DNA from 3 places in the Pseudonocardia autotrophica genome. Region 2 is predicted to be linked to each of the others. Evidence: riboswitches for the same ligand, from Rfam matches in the RefSeq annotation. Region 2 holds a riboswitch; each other region holds the start of a gene.
The links. A riboswitch is a leader RNA that binds a small molecule or an ion and turns the genes downstream of it on or off. The one in region 2 is predicted to bind S-adenosylmethionine.

Region 1 (9,382 bases), 260 kb from region 2:
CTTGCGCGAGGTGGTCTGCACGTTCAGGAAGTTCACGAAGATGCCCTGGGCGGTCTCCGGGCGCAGGTAGGCCATGCCCTCCTCGGACTCCACCGGGCCGAGGAAGGTCTTCAGCATCATGTTGAACTCGCGCGGCGCGGTGAACTGGCCGCGGGTGCCGCAGTTCGGGCAGGGCACCTCGGACAGGTCGTTCGGGTCGGCCTGCTCCGGATCGCGGCCCTTGCGCTCGGCGAACTCCTCGGCCAGCTGGTCGGCGCGGTAGCGCTTGTGGCACGAGGTGCACTCGACCAGCGGGTCGGTGAACGCGTTCACGTGGCCGGAGGCGACCCAGGTCTGCCGCGGCAGGATGACCGAGGAGTCCAGACCGACGACGTCGTCGCGGCCGGTCACCATGGTCTTCCACCACTGGCGCTTGATGTTGTCCTTCAGCTCGACGCCGAGCGGACCGTAGTCCCACGCCGACCGGGTTCCGCCGTAGATCTCGCCGGAGGCGAAGACGAATCCGCGACGCTTGGTGAGCGCGACGATGGTCTCGATCTTGGCGGAGGTCGGCTTGCTGGCCACTGGTCGTACTCCAGGTCCGGGATTCGGGACTACCCACCTGCGGAGTCGCGAGGTGGGTCCTACAGATTACCGACCCGGCATAACCCGATTCCGCCCGCCCGGTTCAGGTGAGCAGTGAGGGGTGGCGGGCAGCGGAGCCGCCGGGTGTCACCGACAGCAGGGTCTCGTGTGTCGACTCGGTGCTGGTGTCGGCCTCGGCCAGCAACGGGTGCACGTGCTCGCGCACCGGGAACGGCCCGAGCGCACGCCGGTAGGCGTCGACCGAGTCGAAGCGGACCGTCAGCACCCACTGCTCCGGGGCCTCGATGGCGCGGCCGGCCTCGCCGCCGCGGCAGCCCGGCTGGGCGGCGAGGAGCTCCAGCGCACGGGCGGCGCGATCGGTGAATCGGGGGACGTCGTCGGGCGACACGGAGAACCGGCAGACCAGCAGCACGGCGCGACGATAACGAACACGCCTACCATGTCGGGTGCGGCCGGCTGGGCTCGATCAGCGCCGGGGGTGTGGCCGCCGCCTCCGGGGGACGGGACGGAACCACGATGTCTGCCGCAGCGGAGACCACCCGGACCCCGGGGACCGACGAGCACGCCGGGGAGCACCACCCGGCGCCGGCTCCCGGCCCTCTGCGTGATCCGCGCACCCTGGCAGCGGCCGGTGACCTGCTGCGCGCGCTGGCGGCGCCGGTGCGGATCGCGATCGTGCTGCAGCTCCTGGAGCACGCGCGCTGCGTGCACGACCTGGTGGACGCCCTCGGGGTCACCCAGCCGCTGATCAGCCAGCACCTGCGGGTGCTGAAGTCCGCCGGTGTGGTCGAAGGTGAACGAAAGGGACGTGAGGTGCTCTACTCCCTGGTCGACGACCATCTCGCCCACATCGTGGTGGACGCGGTGGCGCATGTGGAGGAGGACTCGTGAGCGATCAGGCGGTGCACGACGGCACGGACCAGGCCGGACGGGCCGGACGGGCCGCGCGCTCGACCGCCGGGCCACGCGGGATCCGCGCGACCCGGCAGCGGGCGGCGGTCATCGCACTGCTCGACCGGATCGAGGACTTCCGCTCCGCCCAGGAGATCCACGAGGAGCTCCGCCGCACCGGCGAGGGCATCGGGCTGACGACGGTCTACCGCACCCTGCAGACCCTCGCCGAGGGCAGCGAGGTCGACGTGTTGCGCACCGGCTCCGGCGAGGCCGTCTACCGGCGTTGCGCCAGCGAGCACCACCACCATCACCTGGTCTGCCGCCGGTGCGGGGCCGCCGTGGAGATCGAGGGGCCCGCCGTCGAGTCGTGGGCCCAGTCGATCGCCGAGCAGCACGGCTACACCGATCTCTCGCACACCCTGGAGATCTTCGGGCTGTGCCGGGCGTGCTCGGCGTCCCGCGGCTGATACCCGCGGGCCCGGTGCGCGACGGCCTGACGGGCGGCTGCCGTGTCCCGGCCCGTCCGCCACTCCGGGTTCAGCGGTCGCAGCCCGGGAGGCCGGGCCGCTCCCCCAGCCCGAACGGGTCCAGCGGGCGCGGGTCCGGGGTGGGCGTCCAGCGGCCGTCGAGAATCGCGTAGGTCCACTGCGGACCGCGCCGGGCCAGCCGGCCGAGCGCGTCCACCAGCCGGTCGACGTCCGACGGCGTGGTGCGCAGGCCGAGCGAGGCGCGAACGGCGTCGTCGCCGTCGTTGCAGCGGGCGAGCAGCGGGTGCGCACAGAACCGGCCGTCCCGCACCCCGATGCCGTACTCCGCGGACAGCACCGCCGCGACCAGCCCGGCCGGGAGGTCGCCGAGGGTGAAGGAGATCGTCGCGGTCCGGTCCGGCGCGTCGTCGAAGATCGACAGCGTGCGCAGCCCGGGGACCGACGCCAGCCCGGTGTGCAGGCGTGCGGCGAGCGCACGCTCGTGCGCGGGCACCTCGTCGTCGATCACCGGCTCCAGCTCGCGGCAGGCCGCCGCCAGCGCGGCCGCGCCCAGCACGTTCGGCGTGCCACCCTCGTGCCGCTGCGGCGCCGGCAGCCAGGCCACCTCGGTGCGGTCCCCGGCGACGGCGACCGAGCGCACCGCCCCACCGCCGGCGAGGTGTGGCTGCGCCGCGTCCAGCCAGTCACCGCGCCCGACCAGCACACCGGCCCCGAACGGCGCGTAGATCTTGTGCCCGGACAGCGCGAGGTAGTCGGCGCCCCAGCCGGCCAGGTCGAGCCTGCGGTGCGGGGCGAGCTGGGCGGCGTCCACGCAGACCCGGGCACCGGCGGCGTGCGCGATCGCCACGATCTCGGCGACCGGCAGCAGCTCACCGGTCACGTTCGACGCCCCGGTGACGGCCACCAGCGCGGTGTCCGGCCGGGCCGCCAGCTCGGCGCGCAGCGCCTGCAGCGTGTCGCCGATCGTCCGGCCCGCCGGGACGACCCGGTGCCCGGAGTGCCGCCAGGCCAGCAGCGTCGCGTGGTGCTCCAGGTCCAGCGTCAGCACCGGGCCCGGGACCGCGCGGGCGAGCAACCCGAGCGCGTCGGTGGTGTTGCGGGTGAACACCACGACGTCGTCGGGCCGGGCGCGCACGAAGCGGGCGACATCGGCACGCGCGTTCTCCAGCAGCGACGTGCACACCCGCGAGGTGTAACCGGCGCCCCGGTGCACGCTGCCGTGATAGGGTAGCACCTGCGCGACGTGCGCGGTGACCGCGGCGAGAGCCGGCGTCGAGGCGGCGGAGTCGAGATCGCAGTAGCCGACCCGTCCGCCGTCGACCAGCGGCACGGTCAGATCGGCACCGGTGACCGCCGGGAGCTCGGCGGCCGGGCGGGTGGTCTCGTGCAGCAGGGCAGCGGTCATGATCGTCCTCCGGATCACAGGGATCCGGGGCAGCGCTGCTGCGGGTGCCGGATCCGCGCTTGCCGGCGCGGGTGTCGCGACGGCCCGGTCATCACCCGGGGCACCCCACCGCGGAGGAGGGTTGCCGGCCAGCAAGCCGGGGCTTGACGCTGGCACTCGTGACCTTTTCGGAGCGGGACGCTAGCACGATAGCCGCGCAGATCCACGCCGCCGGTGCGACGGCGAGGCACAGGTCACAGAACGTCTCATAACGCGACACCGTGCCGCGGCACCCGCCGATACCGTGATCCATCGGAGGTGGGGTCGACGATGACCGACACGCACGAGGACGGCGCACCCGGCGACGGGGGCCCCGTCGCACCGACGACGGTGCGACGGATCGACGTTCCGGAGTCCGGCGAGCTGGCACAGCTCGCGGCGGTCTTCGAGGACCTGCAGTACGTGCTGCGCTGCTGCGAGCACCTGGTGACCGCGCTCGCCGGCCCGGAGTCCGGCCCGGTGCGGGTGGACGCCGATCCGGCGCTGGTCGAGGCGCTCTGGACCGGGGCGGTGATCGGCTACGTCCGCTGCTTCTCCGGGCGGACGAAGACTCTGACCGGAGCCGATCTGGAGAAGCTCGAGCTCGACGGCGACGTCGGCGACTTCCACGAGATGCTGCTCAAGCTCCGCGACCACTACGCGTCCCGGCACGTCAATCCGCGCGAGTCGTACTCGATCGGGGTGGCCCAGTCGAACGACGGGGCACCCCGCGGCGTCGCGATCATCTCGACCCCGCGGCCGCTGGTCGACGAGACGACGGTGCGGCTGCTCGGCCGGGTCGCCTACGGGCTGTCCGGGCTGGTCGACGCCCGGATGAAGAAGTCCCAGAACGACGTGCTCGGCGTCGCGCACGACATGACACCCGCCCAGCTGTCCGCACTTCCGCTCGTCCATCTCGCCGACGAGCCGGATGCGGCCGGACCGGCCGACGGGGAGAGTCCCGCCACCGGATGACGCCGGCGATGCATGGATCGCCGCACACCGGTAACCCTCGTCGGGACGAACGATCACCGACGAGGAGGAATCTCCCGAGATGACGACCCGCACGACCACCCCCGACGCCGTCCACGCCGCGCTGGACGGCGTCACGTTCCCGGCCGGTAAGGACCAGCTGACGGCCGGCGCCGAGCGCAACGGCGCGGGCGCCGCGACCGTCGAGGCGATCCGGGCCGTCCCGGCGGAGACCTACGACTCCGCCGCGGACGTCGTCGCCGCGGTCGACACCGCCGACGAGTCCCGGGAGGAGACCGAGCAGCTCCGTGCGCAGCGGCGCACCGAGCACACCCACTCCGGGCTCTCGGAGGGGACCAAGGACGTCGACCCGGTCAACCCGATCGCCGAGGAGCTCGGCACGAACCGCAAGAAGTGAACTGTCCCGGGTGGGCCGGGGGCGTACCGCCCCCACGGCCCACCCGCGGTCACTCGTCGACCAGTTCCGCGCGCATGCTCGACGCCGACGACACGACCAGCATCAACAGCGTGCCCATCGGTGCCTCGGTCAGCCCGGCGGCCGGGAACGCGTAGCGCAGCGTCACGTCCCACCCGTGCTCGCCGCGCACCACCCGCGGGGTGCCGAACAGGCCCTCGCCCACACCGAGACCGACCCGGGACGGCACGTCCGGATCGGTCAGGTCCCAGGCGACCACGCAGGTGAGGTTGAGGACCGGCAGGCCCTCCTCCAGCTCGGTGCCCTGGACGACGCACAGCACACCGCCGTGCGCGAAGGTCAGCGCGCCGTCGTCGTCGACGACCACGTCGTGGAACCGCTCCAGCGCAGCCTGCGCGGTCCCGAGCATTCCGGTGATCACCGCGTCGGTCACTGCGCTGCTCCCTCGGCCAGGTCCGTGCTGCCTGTGCCGGCTGCGCTGCCTGTGCTGTCTTTCGCCCCGCCGAACCGCCGGTCCCGCCGGGCGTAGATCTCGATCGCCTGCCAGATGTGGCGGCGGTCGAAGTCCGGGAACAGCGTGTCCAGGAAGACCATCTCGGCATACGCACTCTGCCAGAGCAGGAAGTTCGACGTCCGCTGCTCCCCCGACGACCGCACGAACAGGTCGACGTCGGGCATGTCCGGCTCGTCCAGGTGCCGGGCGAGCATCCGCTCGTCGATCTTGTCCGGGTTGATCCGCCCCTCGGCGGCGAGCCGGGCGATCTGCCGGACCGAGTCGACGATCTCGGCCCGCCCCCCGTAGTTCACGCACATCGTGAGGTCCAGGACGTCGTTGTGCTTCGTCCGCTCCTCGGCGATCTCGAGCTCCTTGACGACCGAGCGCCAGAGCCGGGGCCGCCGGCCGGCCCACCGGACACGGACACCCAGCGCATCCATCTCGTCGACCCGGCGCCGGATCACGTCGCGGTTGAAGCCCATCAGGAACCGGACCTCGTCCGGGCTGCGCCGCCAGTTCTCGGTGGAGAACGCGTAGGCCGACAGCCAGCGGACGCCCATGTCGATGCACCCGCGGGCGACATCCATCAGCGACGCCTCACCGCGCTTGTGCCCCTCCGTGCGGGGCAGGCCGCGGGCGTTCGCCCAGCGACCGTTGCCGTCCATCACGAGCGCGATGTGGCGCGGGATCAGCGCGGCGGGGATCGCCGGCGGCAGTGCGCCGGACGGGTGCGGCGGGGGAGGCTGGAACGGCACGTACAGCACCCTACGTCGGTGCCGGATCAGATCCGGAACTGCTCGTCGGGCTCCTCACGCACCGGCCATGCCGGCACCTCGGAGTCCTCCAACCGCTCCACCGTCCGGCGCAGCTCACGCATCCCGCGGTGGTCGCGGGCGCGGTCGACCTCGGAGAGCGGCTCGCTGTCCTCCGGGCGGATCACCGGCAGCATCGGGATCGCCGGCCAGGCTCCGTCCTCGGTGCGGGCCCGCACCTGGCGCATGGCTCGCGTCGGACCGTCCGGCGGGGACTCGGGCAGCAGCTCGGTCCGCACCGGGATCAGCTGGGTGGGCGCGACCGGCAGCCGCTGGGTCGCAACGGCGAGCCGGCGGGTGCGCTCGGCCGCAGCCGCGTCGTCGCGACCGTCCCGGCCGTCCCGCGGGGTGTGGGGTGGGGTCACGTGCGTCTCCGTCGGATCCGATCGGTTCGGTTCGATCACGGGAGCGTAACGACCCGCGGAGGTGGGTTGCCCGGTGGAAGCCCGGATCACCCGGTGGAGTCGGCGGGTGTGGCGTGCTGCGCGACCGGCGGTCCGCCCGCCACCGGCACCGACCCGGCCGGACCGTTCGGCGTCGCCGGGGCACCTTCCGACGGGCGTTGCGGCACAGCAGGATCCCGAACGGGCCGGGACCGGGCCCGGCGATCCACCAGCGGCAGCGACCGGAGCTGGCGCTCCAGGTGCCACTGCAGGTGTGCCGCGACCAGACCGCTGGCCTCCCGCCGGGTCGGGTCGCCGGAGGCGTCGGCGACGGCCCAGTCACCGTGCAGCAGCGCCTCGAGCAGGGTGACCGTCTCGGCCGCCGGGGTGACCGATCCGGGCGGACGGCAGCGCGGGCAGACCATCCCGCCACCGGCGACGGTGAACGCCCGGTGCGGGCCCGGTGTGGCACAGCGCGCGCAGTCCGACAGCGACGGCGCCCACCCGGCGTGGCTCATCGCCCGCAGCAGGAACGCGTCCAGCACCAGCGCCGGTTCGCGGAGGCCGTCGGCCAGCGCCCGGGTCGCGCCGAGCAGCAGCAGGTACACCCGCAGCGACGGCTCCCCCTCCTCGGAGACCAGCCGGTCGGCGGTCTCCAGGATCGCGCAGCCGCAGGAGTACGCCCCCCAATCGGCCACGATCGCCGGCGCGAACGCGTCGAGCGTCTGGGCCTGGGTGACGACGTCGAGCGTGCGGCCGGTGTAGCACTGCACGTCGACGTGGTTGAACGGCTCCAGCCGCGCCCCCCAGCGCGACCGGGTGCGCCGCACACCCTTCGCGACCACCCGGATCTTCCCCCGCTGCCGGGTGAGCATCGTGACGATCCGGTCGGCCTCGCCGAGCTTCTGCACGCGCAACACGATTCCGGTGTCGCGGTACAGCTGGGCCATGCACCCAGCGTAGGCGCTGCCCTGCGGCCCGGCGCGCGGGCTCGGCTCAGAAGCCGAGCTTGCGCAGCTGCTTGGGGTCGCGCTGCCAGTTCTCCGCGATCTTCACGTGCAGATCGAGGTAGACCCTCGTGCCGAGCAGCTTCTCGATCTGGCGCCGCGCGTCCGTGCCGACCTGCTTCAGTCGGGCGCCGCCGCGGCCGATCACGATGCCCTTCTGGCTGGACCGCTCGACCCAGACGATCGCGTGGATCTCCAGCAGGTTCGTCTTCTCGATGGTCTCCTCGACCGTGACCGCGATCGAGTGCGGCAGCTCGTCGCGCACGCCCTCCAGCGCCGCCTCCCGGATGAGCTCGGCGACCAGGGTCTCCTCGGGCTCGTCGGTGAGGTCACCGTCCGGGTAGAGCTGCGGGCCCTCCGGCAGCTGCGCGACCAGCAGATCGGCCAGCAGCGCCACCTGGAACCCGGACTGCGCCGAGGTCGGGACGACCTCGGTGAACTCCATCAGGCCCGCGACCTCGGCCAGCCGCTCGGCCACCTGCTCCGGCGGCGCCAGGTCGGTCTTGGTGACGACGGCGACCACCGGGGTGTGCGCCGCGACCTTGCGCAGCTCGTCGGCGATGAACCGGTCACCGCGGCCGACCTTCTCGTTCGCCGGGACGCAGAACCCGACCACGTCGACCGCCGCCCAGGTCTCGCGCACCACGTCGTTCAGCCGGGACCCGAGCAGGGTCCGCGGCCGGTGCAGGCCGGGCGTGTCCACCAGGACGATCTGCGCGTCCTCGCGGTGCACGATCCCGCGGATCGCGTGTCGGGTCGTCTGCGGACGGCTGGAGGTGATCGCGACCTTCTGGCCGACCAGGGCGTTGGTCAGCGTGGACTTGCCGGCGTTGGGCCGGCCGACGAAGCAGGCGAAACCGGACCGGAAGCCCTCGGGAGATGCGGGAAGTGTCATGCGGCGGCACCCAGCCGGCCGAGGATCTCCCGGCCGATCGGCAGCGCGGCGGTCGCCGCCGGGGACGGCGCGTTGAGCACGTGCAGGATCGATCCCGCACCGCCGGCGCCGTCCGAGCCGGGCTGGTCGAGGAACAGGAAGTCGTCGACCAGGGTGCCGTCGGCCTTGACCGCCTGCGCCCGGACACCGGCGCCGGCCGGGTGCAGGTCCTCGGCCGTCACGTCGGGCAGCATCCGCTGGATCTGGCGGACCATCGCCTTGCGCGACAGCGACCGCTGCACCTCGCCGATGCCATAGCGCCAGTGCTTGCGGGCGATCCTGATCATGCCGGGGTAGGTGAGCGTGCCGAGCAGCTCCGCGGGCCGGATCGTGCGCCAGTCGTAGCCCTCCCTGGCCATCGCCAGCACGGCGTTCGGCCCGGCGTGCACGTGACCGTCGATACCGCGGGTGGCGTGCACCCCGAGGAACGGGAACTCCGGATCCGGCACCGGGTAGATCAGCCCGCGGACCAGCGAGGCCGCCCTCTCGGAGAAGCCGGAGTACTCGCCGCGGAACGGCACGATCCGCACGCCGGGATCGGCTCCGGCCAGGGTCGCCAGCTCGTCGCAGCGCAGGCCGCCGCAGACCACGACCCGCTTGCCGAGCAGGTCCCCGCCGGAGGTGCGGACCACCACGTCGGACGGCCGCCGGGCGAACCCGGTGACGGCCCGGCCCAGGTGCACCTCGCCGCCGCCCTTCTCCACCAGCTCGCCCAGCTTCTCGGCGACCGAGCGGTAGTCGCAGATGCCGGTCGAGGGCACCCACAGCGCGGCGAGACCCCGCACGTCCGGCTCGTAGGTCTTCATCCCGTGCTCGTCGAGCCGGTGGTTCTCGACGCCGTTCGCCTCACCGCGGCGGGCCAGCGCGTCGAGCCGGGGCAGCTCCTCCGGCTCGGTGGCCACCACCAGCTTCCCGCACACCTGGTGTGGCAGGTCGTACTCACGGCAGAACG
Region 2 (9,731 bases):
GGCGCCACGACCGTCCAGCCGTCGACGGCCAGCCGGCGACCGAGCCGGGCGTAGAGACCGGGGTGCTCGCCGCGGCCGCCGAGCACCACGACGGTGCCCCGGGACGCGCTCTCCGGCGTCCAGCGGGCTGTGGCGGTGGCGGGTGCGCTCACGCCGGCACCCCCACTGCGCTGCCCCGGCGGGTGAGCTCGGCGCGCACCGCGGGCAGCAGCTCGCTGCCGTAGCGGCGGGCGTCGGCGATCGGGTCGTAGCCGCGGATCAGCAGCGTGCTCACCCCGATGCCGACGTAGTCGGCCAGCGCGGCGGCGACCGTGTCCGGTGTCCCGACCAGCGCGGTGGAGTTCCCGGCCGCGCCGGACGCGGCGGCCGTCGCCGTCCACAGGCAGCGGTCGTGCACCTCGCCGGCGGCGGCCGCGGCGAGCAGCCGCTGGGAGCCGACGTTGGCCGGGGCACCCGCCTCACGCATCCGGGTCCCGGTGAAGGAGCCGTGCCCGCCGTTCGCGGCCACGATCCGGGCGTGTACGTCGCGGGCCCTGGCCCACGCCTGCTCCTCGGTGTCACCCAGGATCGGCCGGAACGACACGCTGATCCGCGGTGCCTCGGTGCGCCCGGCCGCGTGCGCGGCGTCCCGGACGCGGGCGATCTGCTCGGCCGTCCCGGCCAGTGGCTCACCCCACAGCGCGAACACGTCGGCGTGCCGCCCGCCGACCCGGTAGGCCGCCTCGGACGAGCCGCCGAAGTACACCGGGATCGACGAGAGCGGACGGACCTCCTGGCGGACGCCGGCGACCCGGTAGTGCTCGCCGTGGTGGTCGAACGCGTCCGGCTCGGTCCAGGAGCGGCGCACGACCGAGAGGTACTCGTCGGTGCGGGAGTAGCGCTCCTCCTTGTCCAGCCAGTCGCCGTCGCGCCGCTGGTCGACGTCGCTGCCGCCGGAGATGACGTGCATCGCGACCCGGCCGCCGCCGGTGAAGTGGTCCAGCGTCGCGTACTGGCGGGCGGCGAGGGTCGGCGCGGTGAACCCGGGCCGGTGCGCGACCAGGAACCCGAGCCGCTCGGAGTGCGCGGCGGCGTAGGCGGCGACCTGCAAGCCGTCCGGGGTGGACGACGAGTGGCCGACCAGCACCTTGTCGAAGCCCGCCTCCTCGTGCGCGGCGGCGAACCCGCGCACCGCGGCGCGGTCGATCAGCGGGCCGGTCGCGGGCCGGATCTCGGAGACCTCCTGGGTCCCGATCATGCCGATGAACTCGACGGCGGCCGTTCCTCCTGTGATCACTGGTTCTCCTGAGGTCGCTGGTGGACGCCGAGACGGCCGAGCAGCTCGGCGCGCAGGCGCTGGAAGTCGGGATCGGTGACGTCGCGCGGCCGGTCGATCGCGACCGGTGCGTCGTAGGAGATCCGGCCGTCCTCCATCACCAGCACGCGATCGGCGAGCACCAGCGCCTCCTCGACGTCGTGGGTCACCAGCAGCACCGCGCAGCGGTGCCGCTGCCACAGTTCGTCGACCAGGCCGCGGGCGGTGATCCGGGTGAGCGCGTCGAGCGCGGAGAACGGCTCGTCGAGCAGCAGCAGGTCCGGATCGCGGACGAGTGCACGCGCCAGTGCGGCGCGCTGGGCCTCGCCGCCGGAGAGCACCTTCGGCCACACGTCGGTGCGGTGCGACAGGCCGACCTCGGCCAGCGCGGCCTCGGCGCGGGCCCGGTCCGGCCGGCCGGGGAGCCCCATGACGACGTTGCGCCACACCTTCTTCCACGGCAGCAGTCGGGGCGCCTGGAAGCCGACGGCGCGCCGCCGGGCGACGGTGACGTCGCCGGTGACGTCGTGGTCGAGATCGGCGAGGATCCGCAGCAGCGTCGACTTGCCGCAGCCGGACGCGCCGAGCAGTGCCACGAACTGGCCGGGCTCGATGTCGAGATCGAGGTTCTCCAGCACGGTGCGGTCGCCGAAGCGACGGGTCAGTCCGCGTACCGCGACCGGGGTCACGGCGCCGTCGGTGGTACTCAGTTCCCGCTGAACGCCGGTCGCCACGACAGGAACCCCCTCTCCAGCATCCGCACGACGAAGTCGCCGAGCAGTCCGAGCAGTGCGTAGAGCGCCAGGCAGACGACGATCACGTCGGTCTGGAAGAACTCGCGGGCGGTGTTCATCTCGTACCCGATGCCGGAGGTGGCGTTGATCGTCTCGCCGAACACCAGCGCCAGCCACGCGGTGCCCAGCGAGAACCGCAGGCCGACCAGGAACTGCGGCATCGCCGACGGCAGGATCACGTGCCTGACCTGGCCGAACCAGCCGAGCCCGAGGGTCCGGGCGGCCTCGACCAGGGTGGCGTCGACGTTGCGGATGCCGCCGAAGAGGTTCATGTACAGCGGGAAGGTGACGGCCAGCGCGATCAGCGCGATCTTCGGTTCCTCGCCGATGCCGAACCAGATGATCAGCAGCGGGATCAGGCCGATCACCGGGACCGTGCGGAGCATCTGGACCGGGGCGTCGATCACGTCCTCGCCGAGCCGGAACAGCCCGGACAGGGTGGCGAGCACGACCGCGGTGACCAGGCCGATCGCGATCCCCGCGACGACCCGGCCGGTGGAGGCCAGCACCGCGCTCTGGATCGCGCCGTCGGACCACATGTCGGCGGCGGTGACGGCGACCGTGAGCGGCGCGGCGAGCACGTCGCGGGGCAGCACGCCGGTGCTGGAGAGCACCTGCCAGAGCCCGACGAGCGCCACCGGCGACGCGGTCTTCACCACCCAGCGCGGGATCCGGCCGGAGCCGCGTGCGTGCCGGGTCCGGAGTGTCTCCACCTCGGGTGGCGCCTGCGCGCGCTCCCGTTCGGAGGTCATGGTCATGGGTGCTCCCAGCGAGCTGTCGGGGCGGGTGCCGGCACACCGGCCCGCCGCCCGGCCCCGGACGGGGCGGCGGCGGGAGGGTGTGGGAGTGCGACGTGAGGTGGTCACCCCTGCGGTGCGCCCGAGCGGGGCCGGGTGGTCCGGGAACCCGCCGGGGCGTCGGCGCCGGCCGGGGTGGCCAGGGTGGTCACGCCGGCCGGAGCGACCGGGGTGGCCACGCCGATCGGGGTGGCCGCGTGGTCACGTCAACCGGAGTGACCGGGGTGGTCACGCCGGCCGAGGTGGCCGGGGTGGTCACGCCGATCGGTACGGCCGTGTGGTCGGGGGTGACCGGGGTGGCCGTGCGGTCAGGGTCGACAGAGCGCCGACGCGACGCGCAGGAGGTCGATGTGACCCCGCGTCGTCAGCAGCACCGATCCGGTCATGGGACGACGGTAACCCGGCCCGGCCGGAAACCCAACCCCGGAGGTTGGGATTGAACTCACTGTGTTTCGCCTGGTGGGAAGCGGTGTACCCGTCCGGACACGTTGGCTGTGAGACACGGGGACACGAGAGCGCGAGCGGGCTCCCCGTGGCGAATCGGTGCCAGGGGAGCCCGCTCGCGTGAGGGGAGCGGGCCTCAGACCGTCAGGGCCAGGCCACGGGCCCGCAGCACCCGGCGTTCCAGCGGCCGGAACACCAGCAGCTCGATCCCGATCCCGACGATGAGGATCAGCAGGATGCCCGCGAACACCTGGGAGATGTTGCTGACGTCGGCGCCGTTCTTCAGGTAGGCGCCCAGCCCCAGGCCCAGTGCGGGCCCCATCGCGATGATCTCGGCGGCCATCAGCGACCGCCACGCGAAGGCCCAGCCCTGCTTGCAGCCGGCCAGGTAACCGGGCAGTGCCGCGGGCAGCAGGACGAACCGGGCCATCGCGAACCCGGTCGCCCCGAGGACCCGTCCGGCGCGGGGAAGGATCGGCGGCACCTGGTCGATCCCGGCGACCAGGCCGTTCGCGATCGAGGGCACCGAACCGAGCAGCACCACGTAGAAGATCGTGGCGTCGGTCAGGCCGAACCACAGCACCGCCGCGGGCACCCAGGCGACCGACGGCAGCGACTGCAGTCCGGTCAGCAGCGGCCCGATCGCGGCCCGGACCAGCGGGACCTTCGCCACCAGCAGGCCGAGCGGGGTGGCGATGGCCAGTGCGAACAGGAACCCGATCGCGGCCCGGCTGATCGAGGTCCACAGGATCGACCAGATCGAGCCGTCGATGACGATCTCGGCGAACTGCTCGCCGACCACGCCCGGTGCGGGCAGCCGGAACTCCGGCAGCACCGCCGACGCCCACACCGCCTGCCAGATGCCGATGATCGCGGCGAGCGCGACCAGCGGCGGCAGCCAGGTGCGCAGCAGTTGCTGCCACCACGGCGTCCGCCGGACGACCGGGGTGTCCAGCGCGTCCAGCCCGGCGATCGCGTCGGCGGTGTCGTTGTCGGGATGTCCGGGCGCACCGCGGGGCGCCCCGCCGGCGGTGCCGTCGAGCGGGTCGTCGCCGAGCACGCCGACCGGGCGGCGTCCGTCCTCACGCGGCATGGCTGGTGATCACCTGCCGCAGTCGTCCGGTGATGTCGTCGTGCAGCTGTGCCTGCTGCTCCGCGCCGTGGCCGTCGGCGGGGATCTCCCACTCGCGGACCACGGTGCCGGGCCGCGAGGACAGCAGGACCACCCGCTCGGCCAGCCGGACGGCCTCGCGGACGTCGTGCGTGACGAACACGATCGTGGTCCCGGTCGCCCGCCACACCCGCAGCAGCTCGCCCTGCAGGACGTCGCGGGTGATCGCGTCGAGCGCGGCGAACGGCTCGTCCATCAGCAGCAGGCCGGTCGTGTCGGAACCGGGGTCCCCGGCTCCCAGGCCGGTGGCCGCGGCCAGCGCGCGGGCCAGCGAGACCCGCTGCCGCATGCCGCCGGAGAGCTCGTGCGGGCGCTTGGCACCCACCCCCTCCAGCCGGACCAGCGACAGTAGCTCCTCGGCCCGCCGGGCGCGGGCCGCCCGGCCGTGCCCGGCGAGCCGCAGCGGGAGCTCGACGTTGCGCTGCGCGGTCAGCCACGGCATCAGCGCGGCCTCCTGGAACATGAACGACGGCCGCGCCGCACCGACCGAGACGGTGCCCGCGGTCGCGTCGTCCAGGCCGGCGAGCAGGTTCAGCAGCGTCGACTTGCCGCAGCCGGACGCGCCGAGCAGGCAGACGAACTCGCCGTCGGCGACCGTCAGGTCGATCCCCTTCAGCGCGTTCACCGCCGCCGGGCCGTGGCCGAATGTCTTGCCGACGCCGTGCAGCTGCACGGCGGCGGTGCCGTGGGTGCCGCGGGCGCCGTGGGCGCCGGTGATCTCGGCGAGATCGGTCGGTTCGGTGAGTTCGGTGAGATCGGCAGGCATCGGAGGTCCCCCTCGTCGGTGGTGGCGGTCGTCAGCTCGCGTCGAGCCCGGCCGGGTCGATCGCGGGCTCGCCGGCGGCCGCACGGACGGCGTTGATCGCGGTCGGGTCGAGGAAACCGGTGAGATCGGCGGCGGACTCGGCGATCTCCGCGGTCACGGCGTCGTCGGCCAGCTGTGGCCAGGTACCGGCCAGCGGATCGGTGTCGAAGGTCAGCTCGCCGAAGGCCCGGTCGAGCACCGGCTCGGACAGCGCGTTCCCGGTGATCTCCTGGATCGCCTGGTTGGAGACGGTGCGGGCCTGCTCGGGCTGCTCGCGGATGAACTCGATCGCCCGCTGCTCGGCGCGCAGGATCGCCTCGACGGTCTCCGGGTGCTGCTGCAGGAACTCGGTCCGGACGATGATCACCGTGGTCGGGAACTCGCCGTCCGGCCAGAGGGTCCGCTCGTCCAGGAAGACCGAGGCGCCGGCGTCGACCAGGCGCGAGCTCCACGGCTCGGGCAGCCAGCCGCCGGCGACCGCGCCCTGCTTGAACAGGTCGAGGGTGCGCGGGTTCTCGATGTTCTGCACGGTCACCGCGTCCGGCCCGTCGCCGATCGGGAGGTTGTTCTCCTTCAGCCAGGTCTTCAGCGCGACGTCCTGGGTGTTGCCCAGCTGCGGTGTCGCGATCGTCTTGCCCTTGAGCTGCTCGGGGGTGGTGATGTCCGGGGTGGTCACCAGCTGCGCACCGGCCGAGGTGGAGCCCGCGACCAGGCGGACCGCCTCGCCGCCGGAACGGGAGAACGCGTTGATCGCCGGGCCGGAACCGATGAAGGCCACGTCGATCGAGCCGCCGAGCAGCGCTGCGACCTGGTCCGGGCCGGCGTTGAAGGTCTGCGGGGTGAGCGCGGTGTCGCCGAGCTCCTCGGCGAACAGGCCGTTCTCGACCGAGATCAGCGCCGGGGCGTGGGTGATGTTCGGGAAGTAGCCGAGGCGGACCTCGGCGGCGGGGGAGGTCTCGCCCGAGGCGGCGGCGCCGCCTCGCTCCTCGGCGCGGGAGCAGCCGGCCAGTACGCCGACGGTGGCGAGCAGTGCGACGAGGACGGCGGCGGTGCGCCTCCGGGAACCGGAGCGCAGGACGTGCGGGGGCATCGGGACGTGGTCCTTCCGTGGTGGGGCCCGCGCCGGTGGAATCGGGCGCGGACGGGAGACGCCCGGTGCGGTCGCCGGGGGTCGGGATGTGCCGGGATCAGGGCACACCGGGGGAGCCGGTCGGGCCGGCGGCCGGGGAGACGGGGTCCCCCGGCGGAGGATCAGCGACAGTGCTCGCTGAAGGCCGGTGCACGCCGGCTGGGCCAGAACGGCTCGAGGCCGGTCGGGCGGACGGGGATCGTGCGGTGCCGCGCGCGGGATCGCGCAGCGATGGGTCGATCGCCCCGCGTCGTGGTGTCCGGAGCCTCGAGCACGCCCCGGAGACGCGGACCGGGACGCGATGGCCGTCCCTGGCACGTCGTCACCCGGACAGGGTGCGGTGCGGTCACCTCTCCGGACAACCCTCGGTCCACCGGCCAGGAAACGGGACACCCTGTCCGGACAACATCACCCGGATCCGGCGACCGGGTGTCCGTAGCTCGGGACGGCCGGATTATTCCGCACGCGTCGCAGGTCACTCCGGGTGCGCGCGGGTTGACACGGCGGTGGCCGGACTCCTTAGAGTCGATGGCGGACACCATCCGGAGCGGCCGAGAGACCTGGCTCGACGACGCCGCAGCAACCCCCCGCAGCACGCGGGTGCGGGTGCTCCTGCCGGGCACGATGGAGGGGATCATGCGGTCGGTGGCGGATCGGGTGCGCGGCGCGCACCACCCGCGGTACCGCAGGCACGTCGATCTGCGGCGGGTCACCAGCGCGGCCTGTCGCGGCTGAGCGCGTCCCCGCCTCCCACCTCTCACACACGTTCCGCCGCGCGTCGACGCGCGGCGAGGAAGCGATGCCCCGATGTCCGCACCGGACACCTCTGTCCCGCCCGCGTCGCCGCTGCACCTGGCGGTCGCGTTCGACGGCACCGGCTGGCACCCCGCCGCCTGGCGCGAGCCGGGTACCCGCCCCGGCGAGCTGTTCACCGCCCGGCACTGGGTGCAGCTGGCCCGCACCGCCGAGCGTGGCCTGCTCGACCTGATCACCATCGAGGACGGCCTCGGCCTGCAGTCCGGCGATCACCTCGCCGAGCCCGAGCGGCGCACCGACCGGGTCCAGGGCAGGCTCGACGCCTCGCTGGTCGCGGCCTTCCTCGCGCCGCTGACCTCGCGGATCGGGCTGGTCCCGACCGTCACCACCACACACACCGAGCCGTTCCACGTCGCATCGGCGCTGGCCACGCTCGATCACGACTCGCACGGCCGGGCCGGCTGGCGGGTGCAGACCTCGGTGCGCGCCGACGAGGCCGCGCACTTCGGCCGCAGGCAGATCCCCGCGGTCGGCCGGTCCGAGCTGGACACCCCGCGGGGCCGGGCGCTGGTCGCCGAACTGTTCGGCGAGGCCGCCGAGGTGGTCGACACGGTGCGCCGGCTGTGGGACTCCTGGGAGGACGGCGCCGAGATCCGGGACGCGCTCACCGGCCGGTTCGTCGACCGGGACCGGCTGCACACCGTCGACGTCGAGGCCGCGCACTTCGCCGTGCGCGGCCCGTCGATCGTGCCGCGGCCGCCGCAGGGCCAGCCGCTGGTGGCGTCGCTGTCGCACGGCTACGAGCCGTCGCTGCTCGCCGCGCGGGTCGGCGACGTCGTGTTCACCACCCCGCACGACGCAGACGACGCCGCCCGGGTGGTGGACCAGGTCCGCACCGCGGAGCGGGCCGCCGGCCGCACCGCGCCGCCGCTGCGGATCCTCGCCGATCTCGTCGTCGTGCTCGCCGGCACCGAGGCGGGCGCGCGGGACCGGCTGGCCCGGCTCGACGCCCGTGATCCGCTCTCCAGCGACGCGCTCGTCGTCGCCACCACCCCGGCCGGGCTCGCCGACCGGCTGCTCGACTGGCGGGCCGCCGGGCTCGACGGCTACCGGCTCCGCCCGGCCGTGCTGCCCACCGATCTCGACGCGATCGTCGACGGTCTGGTTCCCGAGCTGCAGCGGCGCGGCGCGTTCCGCACCGGCTACGCCGAGACCGGTCTGCGCGAACGCTTCGGGCTACCCCGTCCCACCAGCCGGTACGCGCCGCGGTCCGGCAGCGCGACCGTCCCGGCACTCCTCCCGGGGCTCGCCCCCGTGCCCGCCCCGACCACCACCGGGAGCCCCGCATGACCCGCAAGCAGATCGTCCTGGGTGCCTACTTCCCGGGCGTCAACCACGACACGGTGTGGAGCGATCCCGCCTCCGGCAGCCACATCGCGTGGGAGTCGTTCGAGCAGTGGGCCCGCACCGCCGAGCGTGGCGGCCTCGACCTGTTGTTCCTCGCCGAGGGCCTGCGGCTGCGCACCCGCGGCGGCGAGATCTTCGATCAGGACGTCGTCGGCCGCCCGGACACCTTCACGGTGCTCGCCGCGCTGGCCGCGGTGACCGAGCACATCGGGCTCGCCGGGACGATCAACTCCACCTACAACGAGCCCTACGAGCTGGCCCGCAAGTTCGCGACGCTGGACATCCTGTCCGGTGGGCGGGCCGCCTGGAACGTCGTGACCAGCTCGGACGCCCCGACCGGGGAGAACTTCCGGCGCGGCGCCTACCTCGGGCACCATCAGCGTTACGAGCGCGCCGGCGAGACGCTCGCCGCGGTCCGCGCGCTGTGGGATTCCTGGGGATCCGGCGCGGTCGTCGCCGACCAGGCCTCCGGGGAGTTCCTGTCCGACGCCCGGGTGGGCGACTTCGCGCTGTCGGGCAACCAGTTCGACATCGCGGGCCGGTTCAGCACGCCGCGCAGCCCGCAGGGTCACCCGGTGATCCTGCAGGCCGGCGAGTCGCCGGCCGGGCGGGACTTCGCCGCGGCGAACGCGGACGCGATCTTCTCCCGGTACCAGAGGTTCGACGAGGCCCGCGCCTTCTACGACGACGTCAAGGCCCGGGTCCGCCGGGCCGGGCGCGACCCGCACGAGGTCCGGATCCTGCCGAGCGCGGGCGTCGTGCTGGGGGACACCGACGCCGAGGCCCGGGAGCGGCACGAGCACATCCACGACCTGCAGGTGGACCCGTGGACCTCGATCGTGCTCGCCGAGATGGTGTGGAATCGGGACCTGTCGTCCTACGACCCGGACGGCCCGCTGCCCGACGTCGACCCCACCCCGGAGGCGCCGCGCTGGATCGAGGGCCGGGCCCCGCTCACCCAGGATCCGCACGCCACCGCGGCCGCCTGGCGGGAGATCGCCGCGGCCAACGGGTTCAGCCTGCGTGAGACCGTGAAGCACGTCTTCGACCGGGCGGTGTTCGTCGGCACCCCGGAGCACGTCGCCGACGAGATCGACCGCTACGTGCAGTCCGACGCGAGCGACGGCTTCATCC
Region 3 (9,731 bases), 290 kb from region 2:
GGCCCCGGTGGCGGCGGCGAGTCGGGTAGCGCGCGGGCCATCGCGCTGGTCCCGGCCGAGCTCGTCGCCGCGACGGCGGGCGACGGATCGTGGACGACCGGGGGCAAGGTGCTCCTGCTGGCCCCCGCCGCGACCTGGGCCGGGCTGCTGCCGGGGCAGGAGGTCTCGGCAGCCGGGCTGCTGGCGCCCGCGCAGCGGCCCGATCTGACCGTCGCGGTGCTGCGGGTGCGCGGGGCGCCGCAGGACATCGGCCCGCCTCCGTGGTGGCAGACCATCGCCGGCGGGCTGCGCGACGGACTGCGGGACGGCTCGCTCGCGACGCTGCCGGAGGGGCCCGCCGGGTTGCTCCCCGGGCTGGCCATCGGGGACACCCGCTCCCAGCTGCCCGAGATCGAGCAGGACTTCCGCACCGCCGGCCTGGCGCATCTCGTGGCGGTATCCGGATCCAACGTGACCGTGGTGACGGGGGCGGTGCTGCTCCTGCTGCGCGGGTTCCGGGTGGACCCGCGGATCGCGGCGGCCGCGGCGATGCTTGCCCTCGTCGGCTTCGTGGTGCTCGCCCGGCCGTCGCCATCGGTGCTCCGGGCCGGGGTGATGGGGGCGATCGTCCTGCTGGCACTGGCCGTGGGGCGGGCCCGCTCGGCACTGCCCGCGCTGTCCGCCGCGGTGCTCGGGCTGCTGCTCGCCGGTCCCGCGCTCGCCGTCGACGCCGGGTTCGCGCTGTCGGTGGTCGCGACCGGAGCACTGGTCCTGTTGGCTCCCGGCTGGTCCGCCGCGCTGCGGCGCCGTGGCGTGCCACCCGGCCCCGCGGAAGCGCTCGTCGTCCCGGTCGTCGCGGCGTTCGCCACCGCGCCGCTGCTCGCCGGATTGAACGGCCGGATCGGGCTGGTCACGGTGGTCGCGAACCTGCTCGCCGCCCCGGCCGTGGCACCGGCGACCGTGCTCGGGGTGCTCGGCGCCGTGCTCTCGGCGGTCAGCGCGGACGCGACGCGATGGTGCACCTGGGCCGCGGGCCCGTTCGTGCGGTGGCTGGTGCTGGTCGGGGACCGGGCCGCGGCGGTGCCGGGCGCGGAGGTGCCCTGGCCCGCCGGGACGGCCGGCGCGCTGTTGCTGGCCGGGATCCTGCTCGCACTGCTGGCCATGGGCCGGGTACCGCGGCTGCGGGCCGTGCTGATCGCGCTGCTCGTGGGCGTGCTGATCGTGCTCGTCCCGACCCGCTTCGTGCCACCGGGCTGGCCGCCCGCGGGCTGGCGGGTGGTCGCCTGCGATGTGGGGCAGGGTGACGCATTGGTGCTGGCCACCGGTGTTCCGGGGCACGTGGTGCTGGTCGACACCGGACCGACCGACGACGCCGTCGACGTCTGCCTGGACCGGCTCGGTGTCCGGGTGATCGACCTGGTGGTGATCACCCACCTGCACGCCGACCACGACGGCGGGCTGGGCGGGGCGTTGCGGGGCAGGGGAGTGGGCGGGGTCGCCGTCGGCCCGGTCCGGGAGCCGGCCTCAGGGATGCGGGAGCTCGCCCGCGTCGCCGATCGGTCCGGCGCCCCGGTCGTCGGTCTCGCCCGCGGGGCCGAGCTGCGCTGGCCCGAGCTGGAACTACGGGTCGTCGGCCCGGTGCATCCACCGTCCTCGGTGGACGGGGAGGACGGGACCGCCGTGAACGACGGCTCGCTGGTGCTGCACGCCGCCACACCGGCCGGGTCGGTGCTGCTGACCGGGGACATCGAGATCGCCGCCCAGGACGACCTGATCGCCTCGGGCGGCGACCTGCGGGCCGATGTGCTCAAGCTGCCGCACCACGGTTCCGCGAAGTTCGCGCCAACGCTCGTCGACGCCGTGCAGCCGCGCGCCGCACTGGTCAGCTCGGGCAACGGCAACACCTACGGGCACCCGAACCCGGAGCTGGTCGACCGGTTGCAGCGCACCGGGGTGATGGTCGCCAGGACCGATCGCTCGGGTGATCTCGCGGTGACCGGAACAGACCCGGCGGAGCTCACGGTCGTCGCGCGGGGAGATCCCCGACCGGCACCGGGCCGGCGGACCGGCCGACCGATGCCCCGGCCCGACCGCGTGGTGCCCCGGCCCGATGGGGCAGTGCGCCGGACCGGCCACCCGCTACCCCGGACCGGCCGGCCGGTACCCCGGGGCCGGCGGGTCCGCGCGGGCGGCTCAGCGGCGCTTCGCCAGCGCCTCGCGGACGGCCACGCTGGTGGAGGGCACGGTGGCGGTCGGGCCGACCTCGCCGGACACGGCGTCCAGGGTCTTCAGGCCGTCACCGGTGATCATGAGGACGGTCTCGGCGTCCGGGTCGAGCTTCCCGGCCTCGAGCAGCTTCTTCGTCGTGGCGACGGTGACCCCGCCCGCGGTCTCGGCGAACACGCCCTCGGTCTCGGCGAGCAGCCGGATGCCGGCGACGACCTCGGCGTCGGAGACGTGCCCGAGCGACCCGCCGGTGCGTCGGACCGAGTCCAGGACGTACGGGCCGTCGGCCGGGTTCCCGATGGCGAGGGAGCGGGCGATGGTGTCCGGCTTCTGCGGCTGGATCACGTCGTGACCGGCCTCGAACGCGGCGGCGACCGGCGAGCAGCCGGTGGCCTGGGCACCGAACACGGTGTACGGGGTCGGCTCGACGAGCCCGAGCTTGCCCAGCTCGGTGAACCCCTTGTCGATCTTCGTCAGCTGGGACCCGGAGGCGACCGGCACGACCACCTGCTGCGGCAGCCGCCAGCCCAGCTGCTCGGCGACCTCGTAACCCAGGGTCTTGGAACCCTCGGCGTAGTAGGGGCGGACGTTGACGTTCACGAACGCCCAGTCCTCGTGCTCCGCGGCGAGCTCGGTGGCCAGCCGGTTCACGTCGTCGTAGTTGCCGTCCACGGCGAGCAGCGTGCCACCGTAGACCGCGGTGGTGATGATCTTCGGCTGCTCCAGGGACGACGGGATCAGCACGACCGAGTCCCAGCCCGCCCGTGCCGCGGCCGCCGCGACGGCATTCGCCAGGTTCCCGGTGGACGGGCAGCACAGCACCGAGAAGCCGAGCTCACGGGCGGCGGCGAGAGCGACCGCGACGACCCGGTCCTTGAACGAGTGGGTGGGGTTGCCGGTGTCGTCCTTCACCCAGAGCTTGCGGACGCCGAGCGCCCGCGCCAGGTTGTCCGCCTCGATCAGCCGGGTGAGGCCGGGCTCGGTGTTGCGGTGCTCCTGCACGGTGCTCGGCACCGGGAGCAGGTCGCGGTAGCGCCAGATCGACTTCGGGCCGGCTTCGATCGAGGCCCGGGTCACCTTCGGGAAGTCGTAGGCCACCTCGAGCGGCCCGAAACACCGGGGGCAGGCGAACTCGGCGGCCAGCGGCACCTCGTGGCCGCACTCGCGACAGGAGAGTGCGCGGGCGGGGCCCAGGTCGTAGGCCGAGGTCGTTTCGGGCGCAGCAGTGAGAGTCACGAGATCTCCTCATCTGTCCCGCCAGGGCGGCGGGGCGGAATTGGCACCGTGTTCGTCGACGTCCTGCCGCGCGGTCACGCGCAGGCGGGCGGATCGTCGTGCGACGCCGGTTGCCGGGGCTTCAACGGGCCGTTCCCTCTGCCCCTCTGGATGAGCCATATTCGATTGTCGCCGGCCGGTGATCGGCCGGGCGCCGAGAACGCTACGCGACGTGGTGTGCACCTGGCCAGCCGAAGTGCCCGGACGGGGATGCGGCTCACCGGCCGTCGGGGGAGTGGGCCACGATGAGACGCGTGAGCAGGACGCGTGACGCCGGACCGCCCGCCCCCCTGCAGCTGGTGGTGGGCGACGAGGAGTTCCTGGCCGAACGGGCGGTGTCCGAGCTGGTCCGCCGGATCCGGCAGGACGATCCGGAGGTCGAGCTCCGCCGGTTCCGCACCTCGGAGGTCGCGCCCGGCGAGCTGGCGGGACACCTCAGCCCGTCGCTGTTCGCGGAGAGCAGGGTGATTGTGCTCACCCATGCCCAGGACACGACGAAGGACATGCTCGCCGCGATCGCCGGGTACATCAAGGATCCGGCACCGGGGATCGTCCTGGTTGCGCTGCACGCCGGCGGGGCCAAGGGCAAGGCGCTGGTCGACCTGCTGAAGAAGGCCGGAGCGCAGGTGACTACCTGCAACCGGATCACCCGCGCCGACGAGCGGTCGGACTTCGTGCACGCCGAGGTCCGGCGCAACGGCGGGAGCATCACCCCCGGTGCGCTGGCCGTCCTGGTCGAGGCGGTCGGATCGGACCTGCGCGAGCTCGCCTCCGCGGCCGGGCAGCTCGTCGCCGACACCGGCGGGAAGATCGACGAGGCCGGGGTGCGCCGGTACCACCGTGGCCGCGCCGAATCGTCCGGCTTCGCGGTCGCGGACGCAGCCGTCGCGGGTGACCGCAGGGGCGCGCTGGAGGCGCTGCGCTGGGCACTGGTACTGGGTGTTCCGCACGTCCTGATCGCGGATGCGCTGGCCGACTCGGTACGGACACTGGCGAAGGTCGGCTCGGCGGGCCGGGGCGACCCGAACCGGCTGGCCGGCGAGCTGGGCATGCCGCCGTGGAAGATCCGCAAGGCGCAGGGCGTCGTCCGGCAGTGGCGACCCGAGCAGCTCGCCGTGGCGATCGCCGCGACCGCGCGGGTCAACGCCGACGTGAAGGGCGTCGCGGCCGATCCCGCCTACGCTCTGGAGCGCGCGGTGCTCGCCGTCGTCGAGGCCCGCGTCGAGCGCTGACGTGTCGCGCGCTGATCGGGGCGTGCCGCCCCGGCTGTACAGACGCCGACGGCGCCGCCCCGATGCCGGGGCGGCGCCGTCGTGGTGCGTGCGAGAGCGGGTGGCTCAGGCGCCGACCTTGTTGAGCTGCTTGGCGAGCGCCGACTTGCGGTTCGCCGCCTGGTTCTTGTGGATGACGCCCTTACCGGCCGCCTTGTCCAGCGCCCTGGCCGCCTTGCGCTGCAGCTCGGCAGCGTTGTCCGCGCCCTGCTCCGCGGCCTCGCGGAAGTGGCGGATGGCGGTCTTGACCGACGACTTCACCGACTTGTTGCGCTGCCGACGCTTCTCGTTGGTCTTGACCCGCTTGATCTGCGACTTGATGTTGGCCACGTCTACCTGGTCTTCCTGCCTGCTGCGTTCGGCTGGTCTGCTCGAGTCCGGTTCCGCTCCGGCGGCACCGGACGGTCGTACCGTCCCGGGCGAGCACGCCGAGCGCTCAGCGGTCAAGGCTACCAGCGGGAATTTCCGGCCCCTGTGCGGGGCCGCTCCACCGGCGCCGGACCTCACCAGACGCGGTACGGGACGAATCTACCGTCGAGCACTTCCGGACTTCCGACCCCTCCGGTTCCGCGCGGCGCCCGGGTGCCGGCCGCTCGCCTCCGAGCCGGTGGCGGACGCCCACCGGCGAGCGGTCCCGGAGGCCCCCGGATCGCGGCCCCGGCCGCTCCACCCGGCTGCCGTGGGGGTCGCCGGTGACGACATGGGACGATGGTCGCGGACCCGACGCGACAGCGAAAGCCGAGTACAACCGAGTGACGACGTACGCCGACCGCACGTTCACCCCGCCGGAGCGCATCCGGAACTTCTGCATCATCGCCCACATCGACCACGGGAAATCGACCCTGGCCGACCGGATGTTGCAGGTCACCGGGGTCCTCAGCGCGCGTGACGCCCGGGCCCAGTACCTGGACCGGATGGACATCGAGCGCGAGCGCGGCATCACGATCAAGGCGCAGAACGTCCGCCTGCCGTGGACCGCGAAGAACGCCGACGGCGTCGAGACCGAGCACGTGCTGCACCTGATCGACACCCCGGGCCACGTCGACTTCACCTACGAGGTCTCCCGGGCGCTCGAGGCGTGCGAGGGCGCGATCCTGCTGGTCGACGCAGCGCAGGGGATCGAGGCACAGACCCTGGCCAACCTGTACCTGGCCATGGAGAAGGACCTGCACATCATCCCGGTCCTGAACAAGATCGACCTGCCGGCGGCGGACCCGGAGCGCTACGCCGCGGAGATCGCGCACATCACCGGCTGTGAGCCGGAGGACGTGCTGCGCTGCTCGGCCAAGACCGGTGAGGGTGTGGAGGCGGTGCTCGACGCCGTCATCGCGCAGGTACCCGCCCCGGTCGGCGACGCCGACGCACCCGCCCGGGCGATGATCTTCGACTCGGTCTACGACACCTACCGCGGCGTCGTCACCTACATCCGGGTCGTCGACGGGAAGCTGTCCCCGCGCGAGAAGATCAAGATGATGTCGACCGGTGCCGAGCACGAGCTGCTGGAGATCGGCATCGTCTCCCCGGAGCCCAAGCCGTCGGTCGGCCTCGGTGTCGGCGAGGTCGGTTACCTGATCACCGGGGTGAAGGACGTCCGGCAGTCGAAGGTCGGCGACACCGTCACCAGCAAGCGCCGCGGTGCCGACACGCCGCTGACCGGCTATCGCGAGCCGAAGCCGATGGTCTACTCCGGGCTGTACCCGATCGACGGCTCCCAGTACCCGGAGCTGCGCGAGGCGCTGGACAAGCTGCAGCTCAACGACGCCGCGCTCACCTACGAGCCGGAGACCTCCGCCGCGCTCGGATTCGGCTTCCGCTGCGGCTTCCTCGGCCTGCTGCACCTGGAGATCACCCGGGACCGCCTGGAACGCGAGTACGACCTGGACCTCATCTCGACGGCGCCCAACGTCGTCTACCAGGTCACCACCGACGACGGCACGGAGCTGGAGGTCACCAACCCCAGCGACTGGCCGACCGGCAAGATCGCCGAGATCCGCGAGCCGATCACGAAGATCACGATCCTCACCCCGTCGGAGTTCGTCGGCACGATCATGGAGCTCTGCCAGAGCCGGCGCGGCCAGCTCGGCGGCATGGACTACCTGTCCGAGAGCCGGGTCGAGCTGCGCTACACGATCCCGATGGGCGAGATCATCTTCGACTTCTTCGACGCGTTGAAGTCACGCACCCGCGGCTACGCCAGCCTCGACTACGAGGAGGCCGGCGAGCAGGCGGCGGACCTGGTCAAGGTGGACATCCTGCTGCAGGGCGAGGCGGTGGACGCCTTCTCCGCCATCGTGCACAAGGAGTCGGCCTACGCCTACGGCACGTCGATGGCGACCAAGCTGCGCGAGCTGATCCCGCGCCAGCAGTACGAGGTGCCGATCCAGGCCGCCGTCGGCGCGCGGATCATCGCCCGCGAGACGATCCGTGCCATCCGCAAGGACGTGCTCGCCAAGTGCTACGGCGGCGACATCAGCCGTAAGCGCAAGCTGCTGGAGAAGCAGAAGGAGGGCAAGAAGCGGATGAAGACGATCGGCCGGGTCGAGGTTCCGCAGGAGGCCTTCGTGGCGGCGCTGTCCACCGGTGGCGGCCAGGCGACCGAGAAGCCCAAGAAGTAGCGCGTCCGGACATGAGAGCGGGCCCGGATCCCTGCGGGGTCCGGGCCCGTGATGTACGTGGGGGCGGCGGGGGGAGAGTGCGTCGGCTCTACACGACGGATCCTGCACGGGGGCCGGGGATCGTGCTGTCGCACGCGGCGGGTCGGGCGGCGGGTGCGCGGCGCGGGGAGAGAATGCGCTGTACACGCTGGCACACCGACTCGACCACGGTCCGTCCCTCGGCCGACAGGTGCACCAGCACCCGGCGGCGGTCGAGCGGATCGGCCGACCGGTAGGCCAGCTTCCGCTCGACGAGACGGTCCACGATCCGGGTCGCCGTGGGGGCGGGCAGCGACGTGTGTCCCGCGATCTCACCCATGCTGCGGCCGGTGCCGCGGGCGAGCATCAACAGGACCCGCCAGCCGTCACGGCTGACCTCGGTCGCGCTGGGGTGGGTGGACAGGGCTGTGGCCACGGCGTGGTCGACCCGGTCCAGGAATTCGACGACACCTGTGGCTCCAGGCGCCGGGGCTGCCATGGTGGCAGCACCCGACGCCCGTCGACTGAAAGGCTCGGTCACGATGACGGACTGTACTTGCCGAACGGGCGAAATCCGACCCTGTCCTGGGGATACCTCCCCCCAGCGCCCGGCGGTCGTCACACTGCGGTGACGAACATGGCGCGGACCAGCGTCGATGCGCACCGGCCACCGCCATCCGAGTGCATCACGACTGCATCACATCCAGATCACGTAACAGATCTGTGACGCGGGACGATATGATCCGCCGCTCAGCGGGTCAGGACGACCTTGCCGGCCGTCTTCCCGGCCGCCATCGCCTCGAACGCGTCCTTCGCCGACGTCATCGGCAGCTCGGTCCCGATCTCCGGGGTGATGCCGGAGGTCGCCACGAAGTCCATCAGGTTGGCGAGCTCCTCGCGGGTTCCCATCGTCGCCCCGACGACCTCCAGCTGCAGGAAGAACAGCCGCTGCAGATCCGCCGGCGGGTTCGGCCCCGACGTGGAGCCACAGATGACGATCCGCCCGCCCGGCTTCAGCGCCCGCATGGAGTGCTTCCAGGTCGCCTCGCCGACCGACTCCATGACGGCGTCGACCTTGCCGGGCAGCTTCGCCCCGGACTCGAAGGTGGCGTGCGCGCCGAGCCGCTCGGCCAGTGCCCGCTTCTCCTCGTCGCGGCCGGTGACCCAGACGGTCAGGCCGGCGGCCACGCCGAGCTGGACCAGGGCCGTCGAGACCCCGCCGGACGCGCCCTGGACGAGCACCGTCTGGCCGGGCTGCAGGCCGGACTTGGTGAACAGCATGCGGTACGCGGTGAGCCATGCGGTGCCCAGCACGGCGCCCTGCGCCGGGGTGAGCCCCTGCGGCGCGGGCACGGCGTTGCGGGCCGGCACGATCACCCGGTCGGCCATCGTGCCCTGGTGCCGTTCGGTGAGCAGGGAGCGCTTCGGGTCGAGGGTCTCGTCCCCGCGCCAGTCCGGATCGCCGATGATCGGGTAGAGCACGACCTCGGTGCCGTCGTCGAGGGTGCCGGCGCCGTCGCAGCCCAGGATCATCGGGAACTGGTCGGGCTTGATGCCGACGCCGCGCAGTGTCCAGAGGTCGTGCATGTTGAGGCTGGCGGCGGAGACCGACACCGAGACCCAGCCGTCCGGCACCTCGGGATCGGGCCGCTCGCCCACGACGAGGGCGTCGAGTGGGGCGTCGGCGTTGGGCTCCTGGGCGTACACAGCGAACATGGGCCCGAACCTAGCCGCTGGGTGGCCGTACTACCGTGTGGAGTGTGCGCACGATCATCGACGCCTGGGACGCCTTCGAGCTGTGGCTGACCCAGCTCCCGTTCCTCTTCCAGGTCGTGTTCGTGACCGTCGTGGTGCTGCCGCTGTGCGCGGGCGTGGCGATCGGACTGGATCGGATCACCGCGCGCTTCGACCGGGCACCCGGTCCCGGAACCCCCGACCGGCGGGACTGACCGGTCAGAGCGGGCACGCGGCGAGCGCGGCGAGGGTCTCCGAGCAGCCGGCGTCCACCCGCACGGTGGCGAGGTCGTCGCCCCGGGTCGCCCCGCGGTTGACGATGACCACCGGGACTCCCGCCTTCCACGCCGCCCGGACGAACCGGAGCCCGGACATGACCTGCAGCGACGATCCGGCGACGAGCAGCGCGTCGTCCGGGGTCAGCGCGGCGACCGCGGCGTAGCAGCGGGCCACCCGGTCCTTCGGGACGTTCTCGCCGAAGAAGACCACGTGCGGCTTGAGCGTGCCGCCGCAGCTCGCGCAGGGCACGATCCGGAAGCCGTCGGTGATCTCGACGGCGGCGTCCCCGTCCGGCGCGGTCTCTACCTGCGCGCTGTGCGCCTCGGTGAAACCC

Region 1: linked by a shared signal. The riboswitch ahead of Pdca_RS23010 (aminotransferase class V-fold PLP-dependent enzyme) and the one ahead of Pdca_RS37810 (putative leader peptide) in region 2 are both predicted to bind S-adenosylmethionine.
Region 3: linked by a shared signal. The riboswitch ahead of thrC (threonine synthase) and the one ahead of Pdca_RS37810 (putative leader peptide) in region 2 are both predicted to bind S-adenosylmethionine.

Annotation. Positions count from the first base shown of each region.
Region 1 covers NZ_AP018920.1:4,939,659-4,949,040, forward strand. Annotated here, with positions in the region: gene Pdca_RS22990 (glycine--tRNA ligase) at 1-564, opposite strand, end outside; gene Pdca_RS22995 (antibiotic biosynthesis monooxygenase) at 668-997, opposite strand; gene Pdca_RS23000 (ArsR/SmtB family transcription factor) at 1,102-1,476, shown strand; gene Pdca_RS23005 (Fur family transcriptional regulator) at 1,473-1,946, shown strand; gene Pdca_RS23010 (aminotransferase class V-fold PLP-dependent enzyme) at 2,017-3,372, opposite strand; SAM riboswitch class IV at 3,423-3,536, opposite strand; gene Pdca_RS23015 (hypothetical protein) at 3,682-4,365, shown strand; gene Pdca_RS23020 (DUF2795 domain-containing protein) at 4,445-4,780, shown strand; gene Pdca_RS23025 (hypothetical protein) at 4,830-5,231, opposite strand; gene Pdca_RS23030 (isoprenyl transferase) at 5,228-6,049, opposite strand; gene Pdca_RS23035 (hypothetical protein) at 6,076-6,471, opposite strand; gene recO (DNA repair protein RecO) at 6,558-7,439, opposite strand; gene era (GTPase Era) at 7,486-8,391, opposite strand; gene lhgO (L-2-hydroxyglutarate oxidase) at 8,388-9,382, opposite strand, start outside.
Region 2 covers NZ_AP018920.1:4,681,336-4,691,066, reverse strand. Annotated here, with positions in the region: gene Pdca_RS37050 (Rrf2 family transcriptional regulator) at 1-152, opposite strand, end outside; gene Pdca_RS21925 (LLM class flavin-dependent oxidoreductase) at 149-1,276, opposite strand; gene Pdca_RS21920 (ABC transporter ATP-binding protein) at 1,273-2,028, opposite strand; gene Pdca_RS21915 (ABC transporter permease) at 2,001-2,846, opposite strand; gene Pdca_RS21910 (ABC transporter permease) at 3,466-4,422, opposite strand; gene Pdca_RS21905 (ABC transporter ATP-binding protein) at 4,412-5,266, opposite strand; gene Pdca_RS21900 (ABC transporter substrate-binding protein) at 5,298-6,395, opposite strand; SAM riboswitch class I at 6,970-7,065, shown strand; gene Pdca_RS37810 (putative leader peptide) at 7,071-7,169, shown strand; gene Pdca_RS21890 (LLM class flavin-dependent oxidoreductase) at 7,242-8,540, shown strand; gene Pdca_RS21885 (NtaA/DmoA family FMN-dependent monooxygenase) at 8,537-9,731, shown strand, end outside.
Region 3 covers NZ_AP018920.1:4,971,918-4,981,648, reverse strand. Annotated here, with positions in the region: partial or broken gene Pdca_RS23195 (ComEC/Rec2 family competence protein) at 1-1,803, shown strand, start outside; gene thrC (threonine synthase) at 2,173-3,441, opposite strand; SAM riboswitch class I at 3,448-3,598, opposite strand; gene holA (DNA polymerase III subunit delta) at 3,726-4,712, shown strand; gene rpsT (30S ribosomal protein S20) at 4,818-5,081, opposite strand; gene lepA (translation elongation factor 4) at 5,504-7,366, shown strand; gene Pdca_RS23170 (MarR family winged helix-turn-helix transcriptional regulator) at 7,455-7,883, opposite strand; gene Pdca_RS23165 (zinc-binding dehydrogenase) at 8,135-9,100, opposite strand; gene Pdca_RS23160 (hypothetical protein) at 9,145-9,333, shown strand; gene Pdca_RS23155 (NAD-dependent protein deacetylase) at 9,338-9,731, opposite strand, start outside.